Regions from separate parts of the Mesorhizobium sp. Root695 genome, predicted to be linked through region 2. Evidence: riboswitches for the same ligand, from Rfam matches in the RefSeq annotation. Region 2 holds a riboswitch; each other region holds the start of a gene.
The links. Region 2 has a riboswitch for cobalamin ahead of bluB (5,6-dimethylbenzimidazole synthase). Riboswitches for the same ligand answer to the same signal wherever they lie in the genome.

Region 1 (9,502 bases), on a different contig from region 2:
AGAAGGTCTGCACGCCCTCGTCGCCAAGGATGTACTGATCGGCGTTCTTCAGGTCTTCCCATTTGTCGAGCCCCTCGCCGGGATGGGACATGATGACCTGCGGGTCCTTCTGGAAATCCGCCGCCACGACGCGCATTGGAATGCCTTGCTGGACGGCATCGAAAGCTGACAGCAGATTGCCGCCCATGTAGAAATCGATCTTGCCGGCAAGCAGCATCGGCCGGCCGCTGACCTGCGGGCCGCCCTGCATGATGGTGACGTCGAGGCCGCAGGCGGCGTAGGTGCCGTCCGCCACGGCCTGGTAATATCCGCCATGTTCCGGTTCGGCCAACCAGTTGGTGCCAAAGGTGACTTTTTCATTCGCAGCCGCACCCAGCGTGCTGGCTGCAAGCAAGGCCACAACCGCCACCGAGATCTTCTGTTTTCCGTACATCGACACCACCCTTTGTTTGCTCCGGCGCGCCACGCGCCAGGCTCGACACCAAAGATTCAAGAAGCAAGACACATGCCACCGGCGCCTTGCGCCGGGACCGCCCGCTTGAACGACATTGCACTGCCAAGGGCGGACGGGTCATGCTGTACGGAAGGCATCGTGCCTATTTTTTGAACGCCTGTCCACAATCGCTCGGGCAACATGCACCGCCATCTTGAAGGTGCAATGGGTCAGGCCTTAGGCTGGCGCCAAACCGGAGAATGCCATGTTCAAATTCCTCACCCCCAAGTTGATCAAGCCGCCCTTTGCCCGCTACAGCCACGGCGTCGAGGTGCCGCCCGGCAAGCGACTTGTGCTGTGCTCGGGTCAGGTCGCCATCACCGCGGACGACCAGATACCCGAAGACGCCGGCGCGCAGGCAGAACTCTGCTTCCGCAACATCGAAGCGGTGCTCGGCGAAGCCGGGCTGGGTCTGCATGACATCGTCCGCATCAATGCCTATGTCACCGACCGCGCGCATCTGCGGCCCTACATGGACGTCCGCGACCGGCTGTTTTCGAGCCCCGCGCCAGCCTCGACGCTGATGATCGTCTCGGGATTTGCCCGGCCCGAATTCAAGGTCGAGGTAGAGGCGATCGCGGCCGGGTGATCGACAGGCCGCGCTTGCCGCGCTAGGTCTGCCCGTTCATTGAAGAGGCATGACATGACTGTTGCGAAAAAACGTGTGTGGTGGGGCGACTACCGGACCACCGAATACGCCTCGATCGACCCGGAGGCGACCATCGCCGTGCTGCCGGTGGCGGCGATCGAGCAGCATGGGCCGCATCTGCCGGTTTCGACCGACGCCTCGATCATGAACGGGATGCTCGACACGGTGATCGCCCGTCTGCCCGACGATCTCGACATCCGCATCCTGCCGGTCCAGGCGGTGGGCAAGTCGAACGAGCATCTGCACGCGCCGGGCACCCTCACCCTGCCGGCAACGACGCTGGTCGAAGCCTGGACCGAACTTGGCCTGTCGATCGCGCGCGCCGGCGTGCGCAAGCTGATTGTCGTCAATTCGCACGGCGGCAACGAGGAGATCATGGGCATCGTCACACGCGAACTGCGCGTGCGTGAAAACATGCTGGCGGTTAAGACCAGCTGGCAGCGCTTCGGCCGCCCGGCCGGCATGTACACCGAGCTCGAGGACCGCCACGGCATCCATGGCGGCGATGTCGAGACCTCGCTGATGCTGCATTTCCGGCCCGATCTTGTCGACATGGGCAAGGCCGACAATTTCATTTCCAATGTCGCCAAGGCCGAAAAGGAATTCTCGCTGCTGCGTCACACCGGCACCCACGCTTTTGCCTGGATCGCCAGCGACCTCAACCCGAACGGTGTGGTCGGCGATGCGAGCATCGCGACGGCGGAAAAAGGCCGGCTGACATCGGAACATCAGGCTGACGGCTTCATCAGCCTGCTGCGGGATGTGCGCAAGGCGAAGCTCGCCGACTGGCTGAAGTAGCTAACCGTCTATCCTAAGCGCGAACGGCGTGCCTTCAAAGGCATCCGCGCCGCGCCCGATCGATTCGATCGCCTCGATCATGCGGCCGTTGCGATCAAGCAACGCGTCGGCCACGGCGATCAATCGCGGATTGGGTGTCGCCGAGGGCGACAGCGCCCGCAGCGTCCGCGCCAGTTCGGCCTCGTCACGCTTCGGCGCCAGTGCGGCGGCGATGATATAGGCCGAAGCGGTCGAGCGGCTTATGCCGGCATAGCAATGCACGACCATCGGATTTGCCCGGTCCCATCGGCGCGCGAAATCGAGCAGGTCGCGCACATGATCCTCGCCTGGCATCGTCATGCCATCCTGCGCCACCGCAATGTCGTGCATGACCAGATGCAGATGGTTCTCCCTGATGATCGAGGCCGGCCGCACCACCTCCGTGCCGGCGGCGAGCAGCGACAGCATGCGATCGGCGCCGGTCCTGGCCACCGTTTCCTCGATCTTTGCCAGCGAGCAGACATGGATCATTGTTTTGAACCCTTTGATTTATCCTCGCGCCGCGCCGCCCATCCGACAAGAGCGGATTCGAGCCGCTGCCATTCCAGTTCACTCCCCGGTAGGCCGGCGCGCAGGACATGTGGCCGGTCGGCAAAATGGCGAAGCAGGATACCGTGCTCACCAAGTGCGGAAAACAGATCGGCGGCATCGGCCAAGCGGAGATAGCGGAACAATGGGGTACCGCCCGCGACGAGAACGCCGAAGCGGCCGAACAGCGCATCGAGCCGCGCCGATGCTTTCGTAAGGGATGCTCGCATCGCGTCCTGCCAGCCGATGTCGGCAAGCGCGAGGATGCCGTACTCAAGCGCCGGGCCGGCGACGGCCCAGGGCCCGAATTGCGCTTCCAGCCGTTCGACTGTCGCTGCATCGGAAAGTGCAAACCCCAGCCGCAAACCAGCCAGACCAAAGAACTTGCCGAACGAGCGCAGCACGACGATGCCGCCCTGGCCGACATCGCCCGCGAGGCTGTGCTCGCGCGGCCCGACATCCATGAACGCCTCATCGACGACCAGCAGCCCGCCCTTGGCGCGCAGACCGGCAGCCAGCGCCAGCAGACGGTCGCGCTCGATGATGCGGCCATCCGGATTGTTCGGGTTGACGATGATGGCAAGGTCGGCGTCGGCCAGGGCCGCGAAGTCGCGGACCTCGGTCACCTCGTGCCCGGCGATCACTGCTGCGCGGGCATGTTCGGCATAGGTCGGCCCCAGCACCAGCGCCTTGCCGGGCGCGATCAGCGATGCGACGCGCGGCAACAGGATCTGAGTGCCCGGAGCCGCCGCGACGTTGGCTGGCGACGGCGCGCCATAGGTGCTGGCCGCGATCTCTATCAGGTCACGCGTGCGCGCGGCTTCCGGCAGCCGCGACAGGGTGGTAGCGGGCAGGTCGAAAAGCGGATAGGAGTGCGGATTGATACCGGTCGAGAGGTCGACGAAAGGCCGCGAAGCGTTGGGGAAAAGCGCCCACGCCCGGCCAAGACTTCCACCATGGTCCACCGCTCCTTCAAGAAGCTTCATGTCAGTCCTGATCGCTTTCCTGTCATTGGCCGTCGAATTCGCCCTCGGTTACCCCGACTGGCTGTTTCGCGCCATCGGCCATCCGGTGACGTGGTTCGGCAGGCTGATATCCTTTCTTGACCGCAGGCTCAACCACGCCACTGATCCCGACGCGCTGCGTCGCAAGCGTGGTGTCCAGGCGCTGCTGGTCATCGTGCTGGTGCCGGCGATAATCGGCCTCGGCGTGCAGATCCTGCTCTGGTTCGTTCCAATGGGCCTGATCATCACTGCCCTTCTGGCGACGTCGCTTCTGTCGCAGAAGAGCCTTTACGAGCATGTCGAGGCGGTGGCCGACGCACTCGACACCGGTGGCCTTGCTTTGGGCCGCGTGGCTGTCTCGCGAATCGTCGGCCGCGATCCCGAAACCCTGGACAGGGCCGGTGTCTGCCGCGCGGCGATCGAGAGCCTGGCCGAGAATTTTTCCGACGGCATCGTCGCCCCCGCCTTCTGGACCGGCGTTGGCGGGCTGGCCGGCGGCGCTGCCTACAAGGCAGCCAACACCGCCGATTCGATGATCGGCCACCGCACTCCTCGCCACGAGGCCTTCGGCTGGGCGGCGGCGCGCTTCGACGATTGGATCAACCTGCCGCCATCGCGGCTGACGGCGCTGCTGATCGTGCTGGCGGCTTTCCTGGTCAGGGGCGCCGATTCGCGCAATGCCTGGCACGCGGTGTGGCGCGACGCGAAAAAACACCGGTCGCCCAATGCCGGCTGGCCGGAAGCGGCAATGGCCGGTGCGCTCGGCCTCGCCCTCGCCGGGCCGCGCTTCTACGGCGGCGTGCTGGTCGACGACGTCTTCATGGGCGAAGGTGGGCGGCGCGAAGCCGACAGCGTCGACATCAGGCAGGCGCTGAAACTCTATCGCGTCGCCGACACATTGCTGATCGCGCTGTTTGGGTTGGTCGCGGTTATTTTCATTGTGGCCTGATCTTACCCTCCCTTTTTGTGGGCGGGTAGAAGCTCTTAGAACTCGATCCCTTGCTGGGCCTTCACGCCCGCGGAAAAATGGTGCTTGGTCGCGCCCATCTCGGTGACGAGGTCGGCGGCCTCGACCAGCGCCGGCTTGGCGTTGCGGCCGGTGACGACGACGTGCAGGCCCTCGCGCCGGGCCTTCAACGCTGCAACCACCTTGTCGAGATCGAGATAATCGTAGCGCAGCGCAATGTTCAGTTCGTCGAGCACCAGCAGGCTGATCGACGGATCGGCCATAAGCTCAAGCACCTTGGTCCACGCGGCTTCGGCGGCTGCGATGTCACGCTTCAGGTCCTGTGTCTCCCAGGTGAACCCCTCGCCCATCGCGTGCCAGACGACGCGGTCGCCGAAGGCGGCGAAGGCGTCCTTCTCGCCGGTGTGCCACTTGCCCTTGATGAACTGGACGACGCCGACGCGCTTGCCATAGCCGAGCATCCGCAGCGCCAGGCCAAAGGCGGCTGTGGTCTTGCCCTTGCCCGGGCCGGTGTTGACGATCAGCAGCCCCTTCTCGACCGTCTTGCTCGCCACTTCGGCATCTTGCACCGCCTTGCGCTTGGCCATCTTGGCGCGGTGGCGTTCTTCTTCCTGATCGTCGATGTCGGTCATGTCATTTCACCTTGAGCGGCAGCCCCGCCACCATCAGCAGCACTGTATCGGCGACAGCAGCGACCTGCTGGTTGAGTCGGCCCGCGGCATCACGAAACCGGCGGGCGAGTGCATTGTCGGGCACGATACCCTGTCCGACTTCATTGGATACCACGAACCAGGGACCACGCGGCCGCGACAGCACGTCCGCCAGCCGATGGCATTCAAGCTCGAGGTCGTGTTCGGCCAGCATATGGTTGGTCAGCCACAGGGTCAGGCAGTCGACAACCACCGGCTGATCGTCCGGCAAGGCTGCAAGCGCGCCGGCGAGATCGAGCGGTGCATCGATGGTCGTCCAGCCTTCGCCGCGCCGCGACCGGTGCAACGCGATGCGTTCACCCATCTCGTCATCATAGGCTTGCGCGGTAGCGATATAAGTCCATGGCGGCGGCAAACCCGTCGCCAGGGTTTCGGCATGCGCGCTCTTGCCGGAGCGCGCACCGCCGATGAGGAAGGTCAATCCCTTGTCAGGCAAAGCTGTCGCGCAGGTTGGTCGCGGTGCCCGTCAAGCGGCCACGCACCACGCCAACGACCGCCCCGAGCACCAGCCAGAACACCAGATTGGTCACCGTCACCGCCACCACGAACTGGTGATGCAACCCTTCCGGAATCGCCGTCTCGTAACTGCCGGGCTGCGGCGCGCCGACAATATGCGGCGCGACGATCAAGGCCACGGCCAGGATCGCCAGCGGCAGCGACTTGCGGAAGGCGATCATGCCAAGGCCGATCGCGGTCGCCGCCACCGTTGCCCACCACCAGATCTGGCGCTCGGTCAGATCGGCAGCCGGCATGGCCGGCAGTTCAGGTGGAAGGCCGAGGCCCGGCGCCAGGGTGAACACGGCAAAGCCGGCCAGCCCCCAGAACACGCCCTGGCGCCAATTGCCGATGCCGCCGGCGAATTCGGAAACCGCGACCAGGATCAAGGCGAAGCCGATGCCAGTGACGATATTGGCAAGCACGCTGAAGGCGAAACGCTCGAAACCGTCTGCCGGCGCCCAACCCTCGTCTTCCGCCGGAGCAGTCGCTTCGGCCGGGGCCGCAGTGCTCATGGCGGTGGTACCCGTTGCGGCCGGTACCGCGGCATGGTCATGGCCATGGCCGCCGCCGGCCTGTTCGTAGACTTCCGCCTTCAGGATCAGCGGCACTGTTGCATAGGCCTGCATGCAGGCGAGAACGACGCCGGCCACGAGCCCCGCGATCGCCGCGATGAACACGACGTTGCGAAACAGGTTCATGATGTCAGATCCTGGTCAGTGGCAGGGAAACGCCATCGAATGGCGATAGTCGTGAGCTGCATTGTGGACCGCATCGATATGCGAGAAGCCGACAAAGCCCATTACGAAAATGCCGAGAAACGCAGCAAGAGCGAGCTGCATGAAGCGCGACTGCGAGGAGACGGAGGTGCCGAGGGAGATGGAAGCGGCAGTCATATCTTGTCCTTTCGCCCTCCACCCGAGGGCATCGAAGTCAGTTTCCTGTCGCCGGCAGGTCTCCTGGCTCGCGGATCAGCGCCCTTCCCCACCTTCCCGAAGAAAAGATCTTCAGTGGCATATGGAGAGGACTACCGCATACAGTTGCGGGGGCAGCCTCGGCATCGGGCGAAACTCGCCCTCACCGCATTCCCTCTTGGCTCCAAAATGGAACCGACGACATTGGCGACTATAGGCAGAATCCTCGCGTCCGGCAAACCAAATTCCGCCGACAACCATCGCAAATGCGTCGTACCAGCCGAGACCCGCCGGTGCCGCAATTGACAATTTTCCTGACCGGGTGTCGGCTGACATCTTCACAGGAAGCCAGCCATGCAGCCCATTGCCAGCGAGCGCGATCCCTACAACGGCCTGACCAGGGCCGAGCCGACGCTGCCGTCATCGGCCTATTGGGATGCAGGCAGCTATCAAAAAGATCTCGACGCTATCTGGTACAGAAGCTGGCTGCTCGTCTGCCGCGAGGCCGACCTAGCCCAACCCTTGGCTTTCCGCAGATTCCGCATCGGCACGCAGGACATCGTCGTGCTGCGAGACGAGACCGGCGAGTTGCGTGCCTTCCACAACACCTGCCGCCATCGCGGCTCGCAGCTCTGCCAGGAAAGCGAAGGCCGGCTGAAGGCGCGGCTGATCACCTGCCCCTACCACGCCTGGTCCTACTCGTTGCGCGGCGATCTCGTGCGCGTGCCGTCGAAATCGCTGCCCGAAGGCTTCGACAAAGCCGACCATCCGCTTTATCGCGTAGCACTCTCGGTGTGGCGCGGTTTCGTCTTCGTCAATCTGCAGGAAGACGCCGCCGGCTCGGCGCAGGCATCCTTCGATCCCGCCTCCGGCGATCTCGGCAACTGGCCGCTGGAGAGGCTGGTGAGCGGCCACGTGCTGCGCAAGGTGATGAACTGCAACTGGAAGATTTTCTGGGAAAATTTCAACGAGTGCCTGCATTGCCCGGGCGTCCACAAGGACCTGTCGCGGCTGGTGCCGATCTATGGCCGCGGCCTGATGGGCAGGCATGACGATCCCGAATGGTCCCGACACGCCGACAATGATGCACCGGAATTTTCTGGCGGCCTGCGCACTGGCGCCGAAACATGGTCGCGCGACGGCCAGGCGCATGGGCCGGTCTTCGCCAACCTCACATCAGCAGAACGCGCTGCCGGCCAGACCTACGCCACCAGCCTGCCGTCGATGTTCATAGTCGGCCATGTCGACTATGTCAGGTCAGTGCGGCTGGTGCCGCTCGGCCCCGAGCAGACCGAGCTTGTCGCCGAATGGCTGTTTGCGGCTGAGGCGCTCGCCGCGACCGACATCGACAACATCGTTGCCTTCGGCACGCAGGTACTGGAGGAGGATGCAACGATCTGCGAGGTCAACCAGAAGGGCCTGCGCTCGATGCGCCACCAAGCCGGCGTGCTGATGCCCGAGGAATACGACCTGCATCGCTTCCACAACTGGGTGCGCGAGCGGCATGCGGCGCGCGAGACAACCGCCTAGTCGGCGACTAAAGCGATTTCGGCAGATAACGCCAGGTCACGAAGCCGCAGACCGCCGCCAGCAGGCCGAGCGTGACGAATACCGAGCCCAGGCCGAAGAAGACCAGCACCACCGAATAGACCAGCGGCGGCGTCAGCTCGGAAAAGTCGAGATAGGTGCGATAGACCGCCGCCATTTGCGATCTTTCATAGGAGCGCACCGAGCGCATGAAGGCGGTCGAGCCAAGCGCGTCGAGCGCAATGGTGAAGAAAGCGCCGCAGAGCAGGAAGGCGCCGGTGAGCAGCGGCACGGTTTCGCCGACGAAGCCCGCCGCCAGCAGCGTGGCCGACATGGCGAAATAAGCAAATGTCATGGTCCTGCGGCCGCCAAAGCGCTTTCCCGCCTTGCCCCAGAAGATGGCCATGAACAGCAGCGCGTTGCCGGCCGAAACCAGCAGGCCGCCGGCCAGCTTGCCCTCGCCGGTGATCACCATGAACAGCGGCCCGTAGACGAAGAACGTCGTCCAGAAACAGGAGCGGCCGAAGGCGATCAGCCAGGCCAGCCGCAGCCTGGGCTGCGCGATGAAGCGGCCGATATTGGCGAGCGGATTGACTGGCCGCGTCTTGCCCGGACGGATCGACGGGTTGTCGCCGAGCCGGTAGGTCCAGAACAGCGCCAGCAGGGCCATCGCGAACACGGCCACCGCACCATGCGCGGCATAGATGCCGAAGCGCGTGTAGAGGAAGATGCCGAGCGTCGGCCCACCTGTCCAGGCCAGCATCGACCACGCCATGCGCAGCGATTCGGCCTGCATGAAATCGGTCTTGCGGATGTGGTCCATGATGTAGAGGTTGAGCGTGATCGACAGCGCACTGGCGCCCATCACGCGGCACAGCATGCCGGCCAGTTGCCCGGCAAGCGTGTCGGTGACGAAGAACAGCGAGCCTATGGCCAGCAGGCAGGCGCCAGCGGTGTAGACCCAGCGGCGGGCAAAGCGGCGGATCAGCATCGGCATGAAGAGCGTCACCGACAGGCCGAGCATCGCCACCACGGTGTAGAGGATCGAAACGATCTGCTCGTTGTGCAGGATCTCATAGGCCTGGATCGGGATGACGCTCGACACCGTGGCGCGGGCGAAGGATTCGACCGCATAGAGCGAAGCGAAGGTGCGCGCGTCCGCGGCCTTGAGGGCCGGTAGCCAGATCGGATGGCGCACATGGGTGGACATTGCTTCCCCAAAGCAGAATCATCGGGCCAAATCTGCCGTGGCGATCCCCGCGCTAATAAGAGGAAACCGACGCGTATCCGGCAAAAAGCGAAGTCGGCCAAAGGCTTCCCGCCACTGGCCTAAAGTGGCGGCTGATCCAGCGTCCGCGCCACTGTACTTGGCAAAGCT
Region 2 (9,502 bases):
CTTGCCAACGGCAATGTCGGCGGCTCGGATTTCGTCCGGCCTGGCCACATCTTCCCGCTGATTGCGCGCGAGGGCGGGGTGCTGATGCGCTCTGGTCATACCGAGGCCGCGGTCGATCTCTGCAAGCTCGCCGGCCTGCCGCCGGTCGGCGTCATTTCCGAGTTGGTCAACGATGACGGCACCGTCAAGCGCGGTCCGCAGGTGCAGGCTTTCGCCGAGGAGCATGGCCTGAAGCAGATCTCGGTCGCCGACCTCATTGCCTACCGGCAGCGCAAGGAAACACTGGTCGAGCGCGTCGCCTGCTCCGAAATCGACACGCTCGGCGGCAAGGCGCAGGTCTTCACCTACACGCTGCCCTGGGACTCCATGCATCACGTCGCCATCGTCTTCGGCGACATCCGCGACGGCGAGGACGTGCCGGTGCGTCTGCATTCCGAGGATGTGGTGACGGATGTCTTCGGCACCAGCCACCGGCTCGACGGCATCATGAAGTCGATGGGCGAGCGCAGGCGTGGCGTCATCGTCTATCTGCGCGAAGGCTCCGTCGGCGTCGCCCATCAGGAGCGCAAGCGGCCGACGAGCGGCGACCGTGAGGATCATGAAGAGGCCCGCCGCCGCGAAAACGAGTGGCGCGAGATCGGGCTCGGCGCGCAGATACTCAAGGATCTCGGCATTTCCTCGATCAACCTGATCGCCTCGCGCGAACGCCACTATGTCGGCCTCGAAGGTTTTGGCATCCATATCGCCAAGACCGAGATACTCTAGGTATGTCGATATTCAGGTGAGGCCGGCCTGACCCGAATCTCAACATACCCCGGCTATCACTCGGCCGGGATTGCCGCTTCGCATCCATCCAGTTCGCATTCGTGAGTGGCAAGGCTGCGCTGGCCAAGCAGCACGGTGGCCAGGGCGATTGTACCTGAAGCCACCGAGACCCAGAACCCGTTCTGGGCGCCGAACGCATCCACCACGGCACCAGCGGCGAAGGAGCCGAGCGCCATGCCGATGCCGATGCCGGTCATGACCCAGGTGATGCCTTCGGTCAGCATCGCCTCCGGCACGTGCCGCTCGATCAGGCCGAAGGCGGTGATGAAGGTCGGCGAGATCGCCACACCGCTGATGAACACGGTCAGCGCCAGCAGTGGCACGGTGTCGGCGGTGAGCGGCGGCAGCGTGCCGAGCGCGACGAGGGCGACTGCGATGGCCAGCTGGCGTTGCAGCGGCGCCTTCAGGCTGAGCGCGCCGACGACGAGGCCGAGCACGAACGATCCCAGCGCATAAACGCCGATGACGAGGCTCGCGGCGCCCGGCTGGCCGAGTTCCTTGGTGATTGCCACCGTGCTCACTTCCGTCGTCGCGAAGGTCGCGCCGATGAAGATCAGGGCAAAGGTGATGATCTGCACCGGCCTGAGCCGGATTGCCGAGCCGCTCGAGACATGATTGACCGGCCGCACTTGCGGTTCGGTCGAACGCTGCAGGATGAAGGCTGTCGAGCCAAGGGCGAGGAATAGCGTGCTGACTAGGACACCAGCTTCCGGGAACAGGGCGGCACTCAAACCCACCGAAAGCGACGCACCGGCAATATAGACCAGCTCGTCCGCAGCCGACTCGAAGGCGAAGGCGGTGTTCATCTGCGGCCGCCCGCGGAAAATCTCGGTCCAGCGCGCACGCACCATTGCCGGCATGCTGGGCATGGCGGCGGCCAGAAACGCCGACACGAACAACGTCCATACCGGCCAGTCCTGATTGGCCGCCGCTATCAGGACGGCGAAAGCCAGCACGGAAATGATGGTGGTCGGCACCACGATCCGTGTCTGACCCAGGCGATCCACCAGTCTCGATATCTGCGGCGCGACGAAAGCGTTGGCCAGCGCGTATGTCGCGGAGACGGCGCCAGCTAGCCAGTATTCACCACGCGTCTGCGACAGCATCGCCACGATGCCGATTGGGGCCATGGCGATCGGCAGGCGCGCGATGAACCCGGCGGCTGCAAAGCCCTTTGCTCCCGGGGCACGAAAGATTTCCGAATAGGGATTTTGCATGGTCAGGCTCCTCGACAAAGGACGATTCGACAATTACATACGAAGCGTATGATTGTTAGATAGAGCATACGTCGTGTATGTCAATTGGCATACGCGACGTATGTGGATAAGGCCAGAGCCATGCACAGACCCCGCAAGGAGATGATTGCCGAGACGCGCGCCAAGCTGATCGCGGCGGCCCGCCATGCTTTCGGCACGATCGGCTACGCCGAAGCCTCGATGGATGATTTCACCGCCTCGGCCGGGTTGACGCGCGGCGCGCTCTATCATCATTTTGGCGACAAGAAGGGATTGCTGCAGGCAGTCATCGCCGAAATCGACGGCGAGATGGCGGCGCGCGTGAACGAAGTGGCGGCAAGAGCACCGACCCGCTGGCAGCGTTTCGTCGACGAATGCACGACCTATATCGAGATGGCGCTGGAGCCGGAAATCCAGCGCATCATGTTCCGCGATGGCCCGGCGGTTCTGGGGGATCCCGCGCAATGGCCGAATGCCAATGCGTGCATCGCTTCAATGACCGGCCATCTGACGACGCTGCAGGAGGAGGGGGTTGTCGTCTCCAGACTCGACCCCGAGACGGCCTCGCGGCTGATCAACGGGGCGAGCAGTCAGGCGGCGCAACGGATCGCCAATTCGAACGACCCCGAAGCGACGTCGGAAAAGGTGGTGACGGCGTTCAAGCAACTGCTCGAAGGCCTGCTCAAGAAGCCGGGTCCGCAATCGAGCTGAACTCCCATCGGTGGCCCGGCGCCACGGCCGGCAATTGACAATCGCCGGGTTGAGTTCATCCTCTGCTACCATCTCTGAGGGGAGATTCGGGGCATGTGGGATTTCGATATCGGCAAGTCGGTGTCCATCATGATGCGGACCTGGCCGTTCATTGTCTTTCGCATGATCGTCTATTTCGGCATCACGCTGGCCTATATCATGGCGACCGGCACCGGCGCCTCCGTCGGCTACGGCGTCGGCCATATCTCCACCGATCCCGACGGGCCGCTGTCCTTTGCCCTGTGGGGCGGCGTGGTCGGCTTCGGCATTGTCTCGATCGCCGTCTACTGGATCCGCGAATACATCCTTTATGTCGTCAAGGCCGGTCACATCGCCGTCATGGTCCATCTGATCGACGGCCGCGACATTCCCGGTGGCCAGGACCAGATTGCCTACGCCAAGGACATCGTGACCCAGCGTTTTGCCGAGGCCAACATCCTTTTCGTCGTCGACCAGCTGGTCAAGGGAGCCATCCGCGCCATCACAGGCCTGCTCGGCGGCATCGCCGCCTTCCTGCCGATTCCGGGCCTGAGCGGCCTGGTCTCCTTCATCAACACGGTGATCCGCCTGTCGCTGACCTATGTCGACGAGATCATCCTCGGCTACAACATCCGCATCAATTCAGCCTCGCCGTTCGAGACGGCGCGCCAAGGCGTCGTGCTTTATGCCCAGAACGGCAAGGTCATGGTCAAGAACGCCGTCTGGCTGGCGGTCATCATGTGGGGCGTGTCCTTCGTCATCTTCCTGCTGATGCTGGCGCCCGCCGGCGCCATTCTCTTCCTGATGCCTGGCCAACTCGCCGGTTGGGCCTTCGTGCTCGCTATCGTCTTCGCCTGGGCCTTCAAGGCGGCGTTCATCGAGCCTTTCGCCATCGCCTGCCTGATGCAGGTCTATTTCAAGACCATCGCGGGCCAGGTGCCAGATCCGGCCTGGGACGCCCGGCTGGCCGAGGCGTCGTCGAAGTTCAGGGAGCTCAAGGACAAGGCGCTGGCCTCCTTCGGCGGCTCGCGCTGGGGCACGGCCGGCGCGACACGCTGATCCGGTGCGGCATCGACAGCGTTGAGACGCGCCACGGTTGACTTCAGCGGCACCTCACCTTGGCCGCAAAAAATCTCGCTCATGATCAACTCCGACAGCGGCAGCCGGCGTCCCCAGCCATGCGTTTCGAGATCCGGTCTTGGCGCGAACTCGGAAACACGGCCGACGCAGAGATAGGCGACCGGCGTCACATGATCGGGAATCGACAGCAGGCTTTTCAGCGCCTGCGCCTCGATGATGCTGACCCAACCGACACCGACGCCTTCGGCGCGCGCCGCCAGCCAGAAATTCTGCACCGCGCAGACCGTGCTGTAGAGGTCCATCTCAGGATTGTGCAAGCGGCCCAGCGGCGAGCCCTTCGAACGCTGCCGGTCGCAGGTGATGCAGATGTTGAGCGCGCTTTCGCAGATGCCTTCCAGCTTGAGCTTGCGGTAGAGCGCCTGGCGCTCTTCCTCAATGGCGGGCAGTTCCTGCTCGCGCGCAGCCAGGAAAAGATCGCGCACCTTTTCCCGCCGCCCGGCATCGCGAATGACGATGAAGTTCCAAGGCTGCATGAAGCCGACCGACGGCGCATGATGAGCGGCAAGCAGCAGCCGCGCCAGCACCTCATCGTCGAGCGCGGTGGGCAGGAAATGGCTGCGCACGTCACGCCGCGTGAACATGGCGCGATAGACCGCATCGCGCGCTTTCTTGTCAAACCCATCGTCAATGGCAGTGGTCATGTGCTCCGGCATCGCTTGTCCCCTTGCGATTGCAATCGATGTCGTCCGCCTGACCATGCGGATGACGATGCCTGCCAGGCCGGTCTTCTGGCTCGGGATCAACCCGCGTCCGGTGCCTTCCCGTCATCGACAGTGGCATTTACCGGCGCGGTCCCCCTTACAGCGTTGGGCACGCCACGGAATTCAACCGTGTTCCCGATTCTCCCGCTTGCGGCGGGCACCAGGCAGTGCCGGGGACCTTACGCTGAAGCGCTGAGGACGCCAATGCCCGCAGCCACACGAATGGCGCAGGCGTGATTTTCCCCAGTCATCGGCCGCCTGCGCATGGCCTTTGTCGATCCGGGTCACTAGATTGGGACGATGGCCACTCGTCTCTACACCCATCCGATCTTCCTCGAGCACCTCACGCCGCCCGGCCATCCCGAGCGGCCGGACCGCTTGCGCGCCATTGAGCGCGTGCTCGAAGACGAAGCCTTTGCCGGGCTCGATCGCGTCCAGGCACCGGAAGGCGACGAGGCCACCATCCTCTATGCGCATCCCGCCGATTTCGTCGCCCGCGTTCGCGCCGCCATTCCCGACGAAGGGATCGCGCGCATCGACGCCGACACGTCAGTCAGCCCGAAGAGCTGGCAGGCGGCGATCACCGCGATCGGTGCCGCCAACGCCGCCGTTGACGACGTCTTTTCAGGCCGCGCCGACAACGTCTTCGTCGCCGCCCGGCCGCCCGGCCACCATGCCGAAAAGACCACGGCCATGGGCTTCTGCCTGTTCAACACAGCGGCGGTCGCGGCGCGTTATGCGCAGAAGAAACACGGTGTCGAGCGCGTTGCCGTCGTCGACTGGGACGTGCATCACGGCAACGGCACGCAGGATATTTTCTGGGACGATCCGTCGGTGCTCTATTGCTCGACGCACCAGATGCCGCTTTACCCCGGCACCGGGGCAAAAAGCGAAACCGGCGCCGGCAACATCGTCAACGCGCCGCTGGCGCCGCAGACCGGCAGTGAGGTTTTTCGCGATGCCTTCCTGTCGCGCGTGCTGCCGGCGCTCGATAATTTCGCGCCCGACCTGATCATCATTTCGGCCGGGTTCGACGCGCACCACCGCGACCCGCTGGCCGAGATCAACCTGACCGAGGATGATTTCGACTGGGCGACCGGCCAGCTGATGCAGAGCGCCGCGCGCCACAGCGGCAACCGGCTCGTCAGTCTGCTTGAGGGTGGCTACGATCTGCAGGGATTGGCATTTTCGGTCGCCGCCCATGTCGGGCGGCTGATGAAAGGATGAATGATGGCTGGTGAGACCAACGAAGACGTCAAGGCGATGAGCTTCGAACAGGCACTCGACGCGCTGGAGAAGATCGTCGATGATCTGGAGCGTGGCGACGTGCCGCTCGACCAGTCGATCAGGATCTATGAGCGCGGCGAGGCGCTGAAGGCACATTGCGACCGGCTGCTGAAGGCCGCCGAGGACAAGGTCGAGAAGATCAGGCTGTCGCGTGACGGCAAGCCGGTTGGAACGGAGCCGCTCGATGCGGACTGAGGCACGCAGCCGTCTCACGGACACGATCATGATTGAGGATAGAACTCGTCTCGATTGAAAACGCTCCAGGACAAGAGGAGATACGGAAGCGATGTGCAGAAACATCAAGACCCTGTTCAATTTTGACCCGCCCGCAACCAACGACGAAGTCCGCGACGCGGCACTTCAGTTTGTCCGCAAGCTGAGCGGAACGACGCGGCCCTCGAAGCAGAACCAGCATGCTTTCGACCACGCGGTCGAAGCCATTGCCGCATCGGCGCGCGAACTGCTCGATTCCATGGAAACCCATCAGCATCCGCGCAATCGCGAAGAGGTGGCGGCCAAACTGCGGGCAAAGGCGGCGATCCGCTTTGCCTGACGCGGCCAAGCAGGCATTGCCCGCTGACAAGGAGATCTCGTGAGCTTCTTTCCCGGAAACGACCCACAGGCCGGCGATGCCTTCGCCAGCGACCAGATCGAATTGATGGTCATCCCCAACGCCAAGGATATTGGCGGTTTCCAGGTGCGCCGCGCACTGCCGACCGCCAAGAGGCGGCTGGTCGGACCCTTCATCTTCTTCGACCGCATGGGTCCGGCGATCCTGCGGGCCGGCCAGGCACTGGATGTCCGTCCCCATCCGCATATCGGTCTGTCGACCGTCACCTATCTGTTCGACGGCAAGATCCGGCATCGCGATTCACTCGGCACCGAAATGGTCATCCAGCCCGGCGACGTGAATTTGATGACCGCTGGCCGCGGCATCGTCCATTCCGAGCGCACGCCGGAGGAACTGCGCGGCACGCCGATGTCGATCTCCGGCCTGCAGACATGGCTGGCCTTGCCGGACGGCAAGGAAGAAGTGGCGCCGGTGTTCGAGAACACCGCAGCGCTACGGCTGCCCGAGATCGACGCAGAGGGCGTCAGCGGACGCGTCGTCATTGGTGATTTCCAGGGATTGCGGTCTCCGGTCAGGGCTGACTCCGACACGCTCTATGCCGACTTGCGCCTGACGCCCGGCGCCAGCGTGAAAATCCCGGCCGATGCAGAAGAACGCGCCATCTACACGCTGGAAGGCGAGGTCTCGATATCAGGCGACGTCTTTCCGGCCGAACGGCTGCTGGTGTTTCGGCCCGGTGACGAGATCGTCGTATCGTCGCTGATCGGCGCGCATTTCATGCTGTTTGGCGGCGCCTCGCTCGGCTCACAGCGCTACATCTGGTGGAATTTCGTCTCGTCATCCAAGGAACGCATCGAGCAGGCCAAGCAGGAATGGAAGACGGGCCGTTTCGATATCGTTCCCGGAGATGAGGAAGAGTTTATTCCGCTGCCGGAAAGCTAATGCATGTCGCCCAAAAGTGGCCCCGGTTTTGGGAGAACGACATGCATAAGAACAAAGGCCACAGCCTGATCCGCGTCACTGATGCGCATTTACTTTCGCCGGCCGGCGGCCTATTTCGCCCATCAACCGAAAGCCTGACACCCGTGAACGCAACGCCGCATACGCCTCTTCTCGACAAGGTCCGTATCCCGGCCGACCTGCGCACGCTTGCCGAGAGCGACCTGCCGCAACTGGCATTCGAGCTTCGCGCCGAGCTGATCGACGCCGTCTCCCGCACCGGCGGCCACCTTGGTGCCGGCCTTGGCGTGGTCGAGCTGACGGTGGCGCTGCACTATGTCTTCAACACGCCCGATGACCGGCTGATCTGGGATGTTGGCCACCAGGCCTATCCGCACAAGATCCTGACCGGTCGCCGCGACCGCATCCGCACACTGCGCCAGGAAGGCGGCCTGTCCGGCTTCACCCGCCGCGCCGAGAGCGAGTACGATCCCTTCGGTGCGGCCCACTCCTCGACCTCGATATCGGCCGGCCTCGGCATGGCCGCTGCTCGCGACCTCTCCGGCGGCCGCAACAATGTCATCGCCGTCATCGGTGACGGCGCCATGTCTGCCGGCATGGCCTATGAGGCGATGAACAATGCCGGCGCGCTCGATGCACGGCTGATCGTCATCCTCAACGACAACGACATGTCGATCGCACCGCCAACCGGCGCTATGAGCGCCTATCTGGCGCGTTTGGCCTCGGGCAAGGCCTATGTCGGCCTGCGCGATTTCGGCAAGAAACTGACCTCCTACCTCGGCAAGCGGGCCGACCGTGCGATCACAAGGGCGGTCGAGCATGCACGCGGCTACGTCACAGGCGGCACGCTGTTCGAGGAGCTCGGTTTCTATCACATCGGCCCGATCGACGGTCACAATCTGGAGCATCTGATCCCGGTTCTGAAAAATGTCCGCGACAATGGCGAAGGCCCGGTGCTGATCCATGTCGTCACCCAGAAGGGCAAGGGCTACGCGCCGGCGGAGGCCGCCGCCGACAAGTATCACGGCGTCAACAAGTTCGACGTCATCACCGGCGCCCAGGCCAAGGCGCCGGCCAACGCACCGGCCTACACCAAAGTGTTTGCCGAAAGCCTGGTCCAGGAGGGCCGTGAAGACGACCGCATCGTCGCCGTCACCGCCGCCATGCCGGGCGGCACCGGCCTCGACCTGTTCGGCGAAGCGTTTCCGTCGCGGATTTTCGATGTCGGCATTGCCGAACAGCACGCGGTGACCTTTGCCGCTGGCCTCGCCACCGAAGGTTACAAGCCGTTCGCGGCGATCTATTCGACCTTCCTGCAGCGCGCCTACGACCAGGTCGTCCACGACGTCGCCATCCAGAAATTGCCGGTGCGCTTTCCCATCGACCGCGCCGGCTTCGTCGGCGCCGATGGCGCCACCCATTGCGGCGCTTTCGACACCACTTTCCTGGCGACCTTGCCGGGTTTCGTCGTCATGGCGGCGGCCGACGAGGCGGAGTTGCGCCACATGGTGCGCACCGCGGCGAGTTATGATGAGGGCCCGATCGCCTTCCGCTATCCGCGCGGCAACGGCGTCGGCGTCGACATGCCGGAACGTGGCTCGGTGCTCGAAATCGGCAAGGGCCGCATCGTCAAGGAGGGCACCAAGGTAGCGCTGCTGTCCTTCGGCACGCGGCTGCAGGATTGTCTGATCGCCGCCGAGGAGCTTGGCGCTGCCGGGCTCTCCACCACGGTCGCCGATGCCCGTTTCGCCAAGCCGCTCGACGAGGATCTGATCCGGCGGCTGGCCCGCTCGCATGAGGTTCTGGTGACGGTGGAGGAAGGCGCCGTCGGCGGCTTCGCCAGCCACGTACTGCAGTTCCTCGCCCACGAAGGCCTGCTGGAAAGCGGCCTGAAGGTGCGCCCGCTGGTGCTGCCCGACGCGTTCACCGACCATGCCAAGCCGGAAAAGATGTATGCCGATGCAGGGCTCGACGCAGCCGGCATTGTGCGCACGGTCTTCGTCGCGCTCGGGCACAGCACTCACGCCCAGCGCGCCTGAATCAAAGTCTCAAAG
Region 3 (9,502 bases), on a different contig from region 2:
ATGCCGGGCAAGATCGGCGCCGGCGCCTTCTGGACCGGCATGATCGACCTGGTCGGCGGCAAGTCCGCGCAGGATGTCGCCACCGACATCCAGAAGAGCTGGGACGCCATCAAGTAGGTGACCGACAGGTAAGCAGCCGATCGTTCGGCTGGACGTTTGGACCATCCGATCCTGACTGGATCCGGGTCCTGGAGGCCCGGATCCGACCGGCGGCCCGCGCCGCGGCGACTATCATGAGCACACAGACATCCGGCATGAAGCGTGATCAGCAAAGGGAAAACCCATCTTGCCTGGCGATCGCGCTCTGAACAACTGAATCGGCGCATCTCACCGCCCGAACCGTTCGGCTTTGGCTGATGATGCGCAGGGGGAGGGACCCATGGCGGCTCAGATTTTCTCGGCCATTTTCGTCATCATCGTCGGCGTCGGCGGTTGCGTCGCCTATTTCTGGGGCGCCAACAAGCTGGTCGACCTGATATTCCCGTCGCGCGGCGTCGCCGGTGCCGCGGCCATCGACAATCTGCGTCGGCAAGGGCTGGTCCGTCCCTGGCTGTTTGTTGGCCCAGCGATGATCATCCTGACCATCTACCTGATCTATCCCGTGGTCGAGACGCTGCGGCTGTCCTTCCTCGATCGCGGCGGCATCAATTTCGTCGGCTTCGCCAATTACGAATGGGCCTTCGGCGACCGCGAGTTCCGCAACTCGATCCTCAACAACATCATCTGGCTGGCGGTCGTGCCCGCCGCCTGCACCTTCCTTGGACTGATCATCGCCGTGCTCACCGACAAAATCTGGTGGGGCACGATCGCCAAGAGCCTGATCTTCCTGCCGCTGGCGATCTCCTTCGTCGGCGCCAGCGTCATCTGGAAATTCATCTACGAGTATCGTGGCGAGGGGCAGACGCAGATCGGCATCCTCAACGCCATCATCCAGCATTTCGGCGGCCAGCCGCAGGTCTGGATATCGCTGCCGTTCTGGAACAATTTCTTCCTGATGGTGATCCTGATCTGGATCCAGACCGGCTTTGCCATGGTCATCCTATCCTCCGCCCTGCGCGGCATTCCCGAAGAGACACTGGAAGCCGCCGTCATCGACGGTGCCAATCCCTTCCAGATCTTCTGGAAGATCATGGTGCCGCAGATCTGGGGCACCATCGCTGTCGTCTGGACCACGATCACCATCTTGGTGCTCAAGGTGTTCGACATCGTGCTGACGATGACCAACGGCCAGTGGAACAGCCAGGTGCTGGCCAATCTGATGTTCGACTGGATGTTCCGTGGCGGCGGCGATTTCGGCCGCGGCGCCACCATCGCCATCATCATTATGATCGCGGTCATTCCGATCATGGTCTGGAACATCCGCCAGGCGAACAAAGAGACGGGAGGGCATTGAGATGGCCGTTGCGACCGGAAATTCCTTCGCCAGCCGCTTTGGCGTCCACATTGCCGTGCTTGTCTTCGTCGCGATCTGGACCATACCGACGCTCGGCATCCTGGTCTCTTCGCTGCGCGACAAGAACCAGATCATCGCCTCGGGCTGGTGGAATTCCTTCTCCAGTTCCACTCAGACGGAAGCCGGCCGCCTGCCGGCCGCCTCGACGCAAGTCGAAAAGGACGGCAAGTTCGTCCTTGAGGGCAACATCTTCGGCGACGGCGCCAAGCGCAACATCAGCGCCTTCGGCGTCAAATCGGCGGCACCGACGCAATATCCCGCCGGCACGACAGCCGATCTCGGAGACGGCGTGACATTGCTGCTCAACGCCGATGGCAGCTTCGTCATGGCCTCGCCCAAGGCGTTCGAAGGCGATCGCGGCCAACGCGTCTACTATGCCTCGTCGGCGCCACCGAAATTCACCACCGACAACTACAAGACGGTGCTGTTTTCGGAAGGCATCGGGCGGTCATTCATGAACTCGCTGACCGTCACCATCCCGGCGACCGTCATCCCGATCCTGATCGCCGCCTTTGCCGCCTATGCACTGGCCTGGATGCGGTTTCCCGGCCGGGCACTGCTGATCGCGGTCATCATCGGCCTGCTGGTGGTGCCGCTGCAGATGTCGCTGATCCCGCTTTTGAAACTCTACAACGGCGTCGGCTCTTTCTTCGGCATGCCGTCGAAGACCTATCTCGGCATCTGGCTGGCGCATACCGGCTTCGGCCTGCCCTTCGCCATCTACCTGCTGCGCAGCTACATTGCCGGCCTGCCGCGCGAGATCATGGAATCGGCGCGCATCGACGGCGCCAGCGATTTCGAGATCTTCGTAAAGATCGTCTTGCCGCTGTCGTTCCCGGTGCTGGCCTCGTTTGCCATCTTCCAATTCCTGTGGGTATGGAACGATCTGCTGGTGGCGATGGTTTTCCTGGGTACAGAGGCAGACCAGATCGTGCTGACCGCCAAGCTCAACGCCCTGTTGGGCTCACGCGGCGGCGACTGGGAGATCCTGACGACATCGGCTTTCGTGACCATCATCGTGCCGCTGATCGTCTTCTTCTCGCTGCAGCGCTATTTTGTCCGCGGGCTGCTTGCCGGCTCGGTGAAAGGAGGCTGAGACGATGCAATCCGCTTTGAAGGCCAGTTCGAAGCCCGATCTCGCCATCGATAGCGACTGGTGGCGAGGCGCGGTGATCTACCAGATCTATCCGCGCAGCTACCAGGACTCGAACGGCGACGGCATTGGTGACCTCAAGGGCATCATCGGGCGGCTGCCCTACATCGCGGCACTCGGCACGGACGCCATCTGGATTTCGCCGTTCTTCAAGTCGCCGATGAAGGATTTCGGCTATGACGTGTCCGATTACTGCGACGTCGATCCGATGTTCGGCTCGCTGGCCGATTTCGACGCGCTGACCGCCGAGGCACACAGGCTGGGCTTGAAGGTGATGATCGACGAAGTGCTGTCGCACACCGCCGACAACCATCCATGGTTCAAGGAAAGCCGGTCGAGCCGCACCAACCCGAAGGCCGACTGGTACGTCTGGGCAGACGCCAAGCCGGACGGCACGCCGCCCAACAACTGGCTGTCGATCTTCGGCGGCTCGGCTTGGCAATGGGACACCAGCCGCCAGCAATATTACCTGCATAATTTCCTGGCCGAGCAGCCCGACCTCAACTTCCACAACCGCCAAGTCCAGGACGCGTTGCTCGACGTCACCCGTTTCTGGCTGGAGCGCGGCGTCGACGGCTTCCGGCTCGACACCATCAATTTCTACTTCCACAGCCAGGGCCTGGAAAACAACCCGCCGCTGCCGCCGGAGGAGCGCAACGACCAGACCGCACCCGCGGTCAATCCCTACAATTACCAGGACCATCTCTACGACAAGAGCCGTCCGGAGAACCTCGGCTTCCTCGAACGCTTCCGCGCCCTGCTCGATGAATATCCGGCAACCGCCGCGGTCGGCGAGGTCGGCGATTCGCAGCGCGGGCTGGAAGTGGTGGCGGCCTACACCGCCGGCGGCAAGCGCGTGCACATGTGCTATTCCTTCGATTTTCTGGCGCCGGAAAAGATCAGTGCGGCCAAGGTCCGCTCGGTGCTGGAATCTTTCGGCAAGGTCGCCAGCGACGGCTGGTCGTGCTGGGCCTTTTCCAATCATGACGTGATGCGCCCGGCCTCGCGTTGGGCAGCCAATGAGGCCGACCCGATCGCCTACCTCAAGGTCATCTCGGCGCTGCTGATGTCCTTGCGCGGTTCGGTCTGCATCTATCAGGGCGAAGAGCTTGGGCTTGGCGAGGCCGACCTGCGGTTCGAGGATCTGCAGGACCCCTACGGCATCCGCTTCTGGCCTGAATTCAAAGGCCGCGACGGCTGCCGCACGCCGATGGTGTGGGACGGCAGCGCCAGCAATGGCGGCTTCTCGTCGGCAAAACCCTGGCTGCCGGTGCCGGCCAAGCATCTGGCGCAAGCGGTCAATGTCCAGCAGGGCGACGAGAGTTCGCTGCTCGAGCACTACCGGCGCTTTCTCAGCTTCCGCCGCGCCCATCCGGCGCTGGCCAAGGGCGATATCACCTTCATCGAAAGTGAGGGCGACACGGTCGCCTTCACGCGCCGCGCCGGCAACGAGCAGGTGGTCTGCGTCTTCAATCTGGGCGCCAGGCCGACCGAGGTTGACCTTGGCAACCGATCGCTGCAACCTTTGCCCGGGCACGGATTTTCGGGGCAGGCGAGCAGCGGCTCCATACAGCTTGGCGGCTACGGCGCCTGGTTCGGGCGCATCGACTGAATTCAAATCACTGGGAGGAAACCAATGGCCGATGTCACGCTAAGACAAGTGAAGAAGTCCTACGGCACTCTGAACATTCTCCACGGCATCGACCTCGATATAAAGTCGGGCGAGTTCATCGTCTTTGTCGGCCCGTCTGGCTGCGGCAAGTCGACATTGCTGAGGTCGATCGCCGGGCTCGAGGAAATCACCTCCGGCGAGCTCAGAATAGCCGGCGAGGTGGTGAACGACGTGCCGCCATCGAAGCGGGGCATCGCCATGGTGTTCCAGTCCTACGCGCTCTATCCGCACATGACCGTCTACGACAACATGGCGTTCTCGATGAAGATCGGCAAGGAAAACAAGGCCGAGATCGATCGCCGCGTACGCCAGGCGGCGGAAATCCTGCAGCTGACCAAATATCTCGACCGCCTGCCCAAGGCGATGTCGGGCGGCCAGCGCCAGCGCGTCGCCATCGGCCGTGCCATCGTGCGCAATCCGAAAGTGTTCCTGTTCGACGAGCCGCTTTCGAACCTTGACGCCGCACTTCGCGTCGCCACCCGCATCGAGATCGCCAAGCTCAAGGAATCGATGCCCAACACGACCATGATCTACGTCACCCATGACCAGGTCGAGGCGATGACGCTGGCCGATCGCATCGTGGTGCTCAAGGACGGCCATATCGAACAGGTCGGCACGCCGATGGACCTCTACAAGAAACCCGGCAACCTGTTCGTTGCCCAGTTCATCGGCTCGCCGGCCATGAACATCCTGCCGGCGACCATCGACAAGACCGGCAACCCGACCGTCGTCAGCCATGTCGGCGGCCGCAAGGCAACCGTGCCGATCACCACGCCGGCTTCGGCGAAGGGTACCGCGGTGAGTTTCGGCGTGCGGCCGGAGGATCTGATCATCTCCAGCGGCGCTGACTATCTGTTCGAGGGAACGGTCGATTATGTCGAGCAGCTCGGCGAGGTCCAGCTGGTCTATATCGACATCGGCCGCGCCGATCTGCCGCTGGTGACCAAGCTGCCCGGCAATGTCGAGGTCAAGCGCGGCTCGACATTGCGGCTGAGCGCCAATGGCGAGGACCTGCATATCTTCGATACGGATGGGCATTCCTTTGCGCTGCAAAAGCCGGAAGCAAAGGCGGCCAAAAAAGAGCGGCGGGCTTGGCCCGCCGCTCTTCTTTTGAAGATCAGCTTCGGCTGTTAGCGGCCGAAGAGGTTCCGGTCGCTGCCCTGAGGGGCGGACTTCTGTACGTCGCCCGACGAATTGAGCAGCTTCTCGACGAGGCCACCGCTGTTGCGGATCGAGCTCGTGTGCGCGGTGTCAACCGAAGTGACGGCAGGCTGGTTGGCGCCGTTGGAGCCAAAGTTGTCGCTACCGGCGAAGGCACTGCCGGTGATGGCCAGAACGGCGGCGGCAGCAATAAGGATCTTGTTCATTTTAGTCTCCTGAATTTCTAGATTTCGCCAGGACGGCAGGCATACCCGCCGTCAACTGGGAAATTGGTTGTTAGCGACCGAAGAGGTTGCGATCGCTGCCCTGAGCGGCCGTCTGGGCAACCGGTTCGGATGTCTTGGTGGAAGCCGTGTACGACTGGTCGACCGCCGCGGCAGGCTGATTGGCGCCGTTCGAACCATAGTTGTCGCTAGCGGCGAAGGCGCTGCCGGAAATGGCCAGAACGGCTGCGGTAGCAAGAATGATCTTCTTCATTTCAAGTCTCCTGAATTTCTGGATTTCGCCAGGACGGCAGGCATACCCCCCGTCAACTGGTGATTCGGCTGTTAGTGGTTGCCGAAGAGGTTACGGTCGCTACCCTGGGCAGGCGTCTGAGCAGCCGGTTCCGACTTCTTGACCGAAGCGGTGTACGAGCTGTCGACAGCAGTGGCTGCCGGGGCGTTCGAACCATAGTGGTCGCTACCATTAGCGAAGGCGCTGCCGGAAATGGCCAGAAGGGCGGCGGCAGTGAGAATGATCTTTTTCATTTTATGTACTCCAGTATTTTTAGTATTTTTCCCGTCCGTATAGCGGCGTGTCTTGGGAGGAAATCGCGTCGTTCGGACAGCCCCGATGTGGTAGGACCGGTCTGCCTTTTCCAATCACGAAGTTGTTCCGTGTGGACCATGAATCCGCCACTTGAAATTGCGCCAAGGGCTTCTACACAATACTTTTTCCATATATTTATCAATATGTTAGCCAAAGCCGCCAGTCATATCACCAACTGTTTCGTAGGCCCAGCGTTCACACCGTCCTGCACGCACCGTCAACAGAAACGAACCGTTCGGTTCGATTTTAGTGACCGCTAATAGTCACTTTTCGAAACTGTTAACCCTTTTTGACCTCGGTCAGGGGTCGGTTTCGAGGAGATTGCAGATGGGAAGGCCGCCGCGGAGATAGGATTTCAGCGCGGCAATCGCCAACCGGGGCGTTTCGCGTGCGTGTCGCGCCGCATGGATACGATGTCGTTTTCATGCCGATGACGCGTCCGCGATCGTGGTTAGATCATACCATCTCAGGTGCCACTTCGTGACGACGGGGCGGAGAATTGGGAAGCCGGTCAGAATCCGGCGCTGCCCCCGCAACGGTGGTGGAGTTCAAGTCGCAACGGGAGACCACTGGGCAACTGCCTGGGAAGGTGTCGCGATGGTCCGCAAGGACAACTCCAGAGCCCGGAAACCAGCCCAAGATTTCTAGACTCGACTGATCGCGGTGGGCGGTCAAGAGGTGGATCGTGCATGTCCGACGCATCGCCGGCCTGCGTCCAATCCTTCCTCCGTCACCACCAGTTCAGTCCTTAAAGCGAGGACAGGACATGGATATTCGCAACGACATGCTGAGGCTCTTAAACAGCCGCAGGCAAGGCTTTTCGCTAGAGCAGCCGTTCTACACCGATCCAGACTACTTCAAGCTCGACATGGAGCTGATCTGGTATCGCGACTGGCTGTTCATCGGCCACGATTGCGAGCTTCCGAAGCCGGGCAGCTACATCACAGTGCAGATCGGCGACTATCCGGTCGTTCTTGTCCGCGACCAGCAAGGCAAGATCAACGCCTTCCACAATTCCTGCCGGCATCGCGGCAGCCGCGTCTGCAACACCGAGAAGGGTACGGCGGCAAAGCTCGTCTGCCCCTATCACCAATGGACCTATGAGCTCGACGGCCGCCTGCTGTTTGCCCGCCAGATGGCCGACGGTTTCGACAAGAGCCAGTTCGGCCTGAAGCCGGTCGCCTGCGAAAACGTCGGCGGCTACATCTTCATCTGCCTGGCCAAGGAGCCGGCGGATTTCGCGCCGATGCGGGCGATGATCGAACCTTATCTTTTGCCGCACCGGTTGCGCGAAGCAAAGATCGCCTTCGAGAGCACGATCATCGAGAAAGGCAACTGGAAGCTGGTCTGGGAAAACAACCGCGAGTGCTACCACTGCGCCGCCAATCATCCCGAACTGTGCAAGACCTTCCCCGAGGCGCCGACCGTGACCGGCGTCAACGGCGCCGATAGCGACCCCGAGATGGTCGCGCATTGGGCCAAATGCGAGGCCGCCGGCCTGCCGAGCAAATTCCGCATCGATCCGGCCGGACAGTATCGCGCCACCCGCGCGCCACTGCTGCGCGATGCCGTCAGCTACACCATGACCGGCAAGCTGGCGGTCAAGAAGAACCTTTCCGACACCGTCTCCGCCGACCGGATCGGCACCTTGATGCACTATCACTATCCGACGACCTGGAACCACATCCTCATCGACCACGCGGTGACGTTCCGGGTGCTGCCGATCAGCGCCACGGAAACGGCGGTGACGACCAAATGGCTGGTGCACAAGGATGCGGTCGAGGGCATCGATTACACCATCGAAGACCTCACCCATGTCTGGACCGAGACCAACGACCAGGACCGCCGCATCGTCGAGGAAAACGCCTTCGGCATCCTGTCGCCCGCCTATGAGCCCGGCCCCTATTCGGAGCTGCATGAGGGTGGCGTGATCCAGTTCGTCGAATGGTACGCGTCGTTCATCGGTCCGCGCCTTGCCGAAGGCGAGCGGCCGACCCTGCGCAGCGTCGCCTAGCGCATGTCGCCCAAAAGTGCGCAGCGGTTTTGGGACATGCACAAAACAAAAGGGACAAGAGGATGAATGCGATGACGGATCTTGGCCTCTATCGCCATCTCGACCAGATGACGCCGTGGAACGACAGGCTGCAGGTGCTGGAAGTGATCGGCGTCAGCGACGAAGCGCCTGACGTTAAGACCTTCACCTTCCGCTCCGACAACCAGACCTGGTTCCGCTACAAGCCCGGCCAGTTCGTGACGCTGGAACTGCCGACCGCCGACGGGCCGCTGATGCGCACCTACACGCTGTCGTCCTCGCCATCGCGGCCGTTCTCGATCGCGGTGACAGTGAAGGCGCAGGCCGGCAGCATCGGCACGCGCTGGATGTTCGATCATCTGACGCCCGGGTCGCACGTCAAGGCCTATGGGCCGACCGGTGATTTTTCGCTGCACAGCCACCCGGCGGCCAAGTATCTGTTCATTTCGGCAGGCTCCGGCGTGACACCGATGATGTCGATGCTGCGCTGGCTGAATGACTGCGCGCCATGGACCGATGTCGGCTTCGTCAACTGCGCACGCCGCCCGGAAGAGATCATTTTCCGCAAGGAACTCGAACTGCTCGGCAGCCGTATGCCCGGCCTGTCGCTCGGCTTCATGATCGAGGAGCGGTCGAGCCGCGAGGGCTGGTTCGGCCATATGGGCCGCATCGACGCGATCCGGCTGCCACTGCTGGCGCCCGATTTCCGCGAGCGCGAAATCTTCTGCTGCGGCCCCGATCCCTTCATGCGCGCCGTGCGCGGCATGCTGGACTCAGCCGGCTTCGACATGACGAAATATCATCAGGAGAGCTTTGCGGCGCCTGTCGTGGAAGAAATCCCGGCGCCATTCGCGTCGCCGGCTGAAAACGGTGCCGCCATTGTCGCCGAAGCCGCGACGCCGATCCGTTTCGCGCTTTCGGATGTCGACGCCGAATGCGTCGCCGGCCAGACGGTGCTGCAGACGGCACGGGCCTCGGGCGTGCGGATTCCCGCCGCATGCGAGTTCGGCCTGTGCGGCACCTGCAAGGTGAGGAAGGTCGCGGGCAACGTCGAGATGAGCCACAATGGTGGTATCCTCGATCACGAAATCGACGACGGTTTTATCCTCGCCTGTTGCTCAAAACCGCTTTCGGCGCTCGAAATCGAGGCGTGATCCGCTTGGAGCCGCCGCGCGCGTTGGCTTGCCAAGAAAGAATCGAGTGTTTACAGGCCTTATGAGC

Region 1: another riboswitch for cobalamin. It lies ahead of ASD99_RS05455 (CbtB domain-containing protein); the one in region 2 lies ahead of bluB (5,6-dimethylbenzimidazole synthase).
Region 3: another riboswitch for cobalamin. It lies ahead of ASD99_RS01880 (aromatic ring-hydroxylating oxygenase subunit alpha); the one in region 2 lies ahead of bluB (5,6-dimethylbenzimidazole synthase).

Annotation. Positions count from the first base shown of each region.
Region 1 covers NZ_LMHO01000003.1:271,213-280,714, reverse strand. The annotation lists gene ASD99_RS05500 (ABC transporter substrate-binding protein) at 1-433, opposite strand, end outside; gene ASD99_RS05495 (RidA family protein) at 699-1,082, shown strand; gene ASD99_RS05490 (creatininase family protein) at 1,137-1,940, shown strand; gene ASD99_RS05485 (tyrosine phosphatase family protein) at 1,941-2,450, opposite strand; gene cobD (threonine-phosphate decarboxylase CobD) at 2,447-3,493, opposite strand; gene cbiB (adenosylcobinamide-phosphate synthase CbiB) at 3,492-4,460, shown strand; gene cobO (cob(I)yrinic acid a,c-diamide adenosyltransferase) at 4,496-5,110, opposite strand; gene cobU (bifunctional adenosylcobinamide kinase/adenosylcobinamide-phosphate guanylyltransferase) at 5,112-5,624, opposite strand; gene ASD99_RS05460 (CbtA family protein) at 5,617-6,384, opposite strand; gene ASD99_RS05455 (CbtB domain-containing protein) at 6,400-6,579, opposite strand; cobalamin riboswitch at 6,615-6,812, opposite strand; gene ASD99_RS05450 (aromatic ring-hydroxylating oxygenase subunit alpha) at 6,952-8,127, shown strand; gene ASD99_RS05445 (MFS transporter) at 8,135-9,334, opposite strand.
Region 2 covers NZ_LMHO01000043.1:214,352-223,853, reverse strand. The annotation lists gene ribB (3,4-dihydroxy-2-butanone-4-phosphate synthase) at 1-765, shown strand, start outside; gene ASD99_RS27695 (MFS transporter) at 822-2,042, opposite strand; gene ASD99_RS27690 (TetR/AcrR family transcriptional regulator) at 2,163-2,771, shown strand; gene ASD99_RS33715 (hypothetical protein) at 2,865-3,848, shown strand; partial or broken gene bluB (5,6-dimethylbenzimidazole synthase) at 3,923-4,582, opposite strand; cobalamin riboswitch at 4,630-4,810, opposite strand; gene ASD99_RS27680 (histone deacetylase family protein) at 4,931-5,857, shown strand; gene ASD99_RS27675 (exodeoxyribonuclease VII small subunit) at 5,861-6,112, shown strand; gene ASD99_RS27670 (DUF2277 domain-containing protein) at 6,204-6,470, shown strand; gene ASD99_RS27665 (pirin family protein) at 6,510-7,430, shown strand; gene dxs (1-deoxy-D-xylulose-5-phosphate synthase) at 7,574-9,487, shown strand.
Region 3 covers NZ_LMHO01000001.1:375,733-385,234, reverse strand. The annotation lists gene ASD99_RS01920 (ABC transporter substrate-binding protein) at 1-117, shown strand, start outside; gene ASD99_RS01915 (carbohydrate ABC transporter permease) at 380-1,393, shown strand; gene ASD99_RS01910 (carbohydrate ABC transporter permease) at 1,395-2,549, shown strand; gene ASD99_RS01905 (alpha-glucosidase family protein) at 2,554-4,218, shown strand; partial or broken gene ASD99_RS01900 (ABC transporter ATP-binding protein) at 4,243-5,352, shown strand; gene ASD99_RS01895 (DUF680 domain-containing protein) at 5,409-5,645, opposite strand; gene ASD99_RS01890 (DUF680 domain-containing protein) at 5,716-5,916, opposite strand; gene ASD99_RS01885 (DUF680 domain-containing protein) at 5,988-6,188, opposite strand; cobalamin riboswitch at 6,701-6,903, shown strand; gene ASD99_RS01880 (aromatic ring-hydroxylating oxygenase subunit alpha) at 7,016-8,263, shown strand; gene ASD99_RS01875 (hybrid-cluster NAD(P)-dependent oxidoreductase) at 8,335-9,435, shown strand.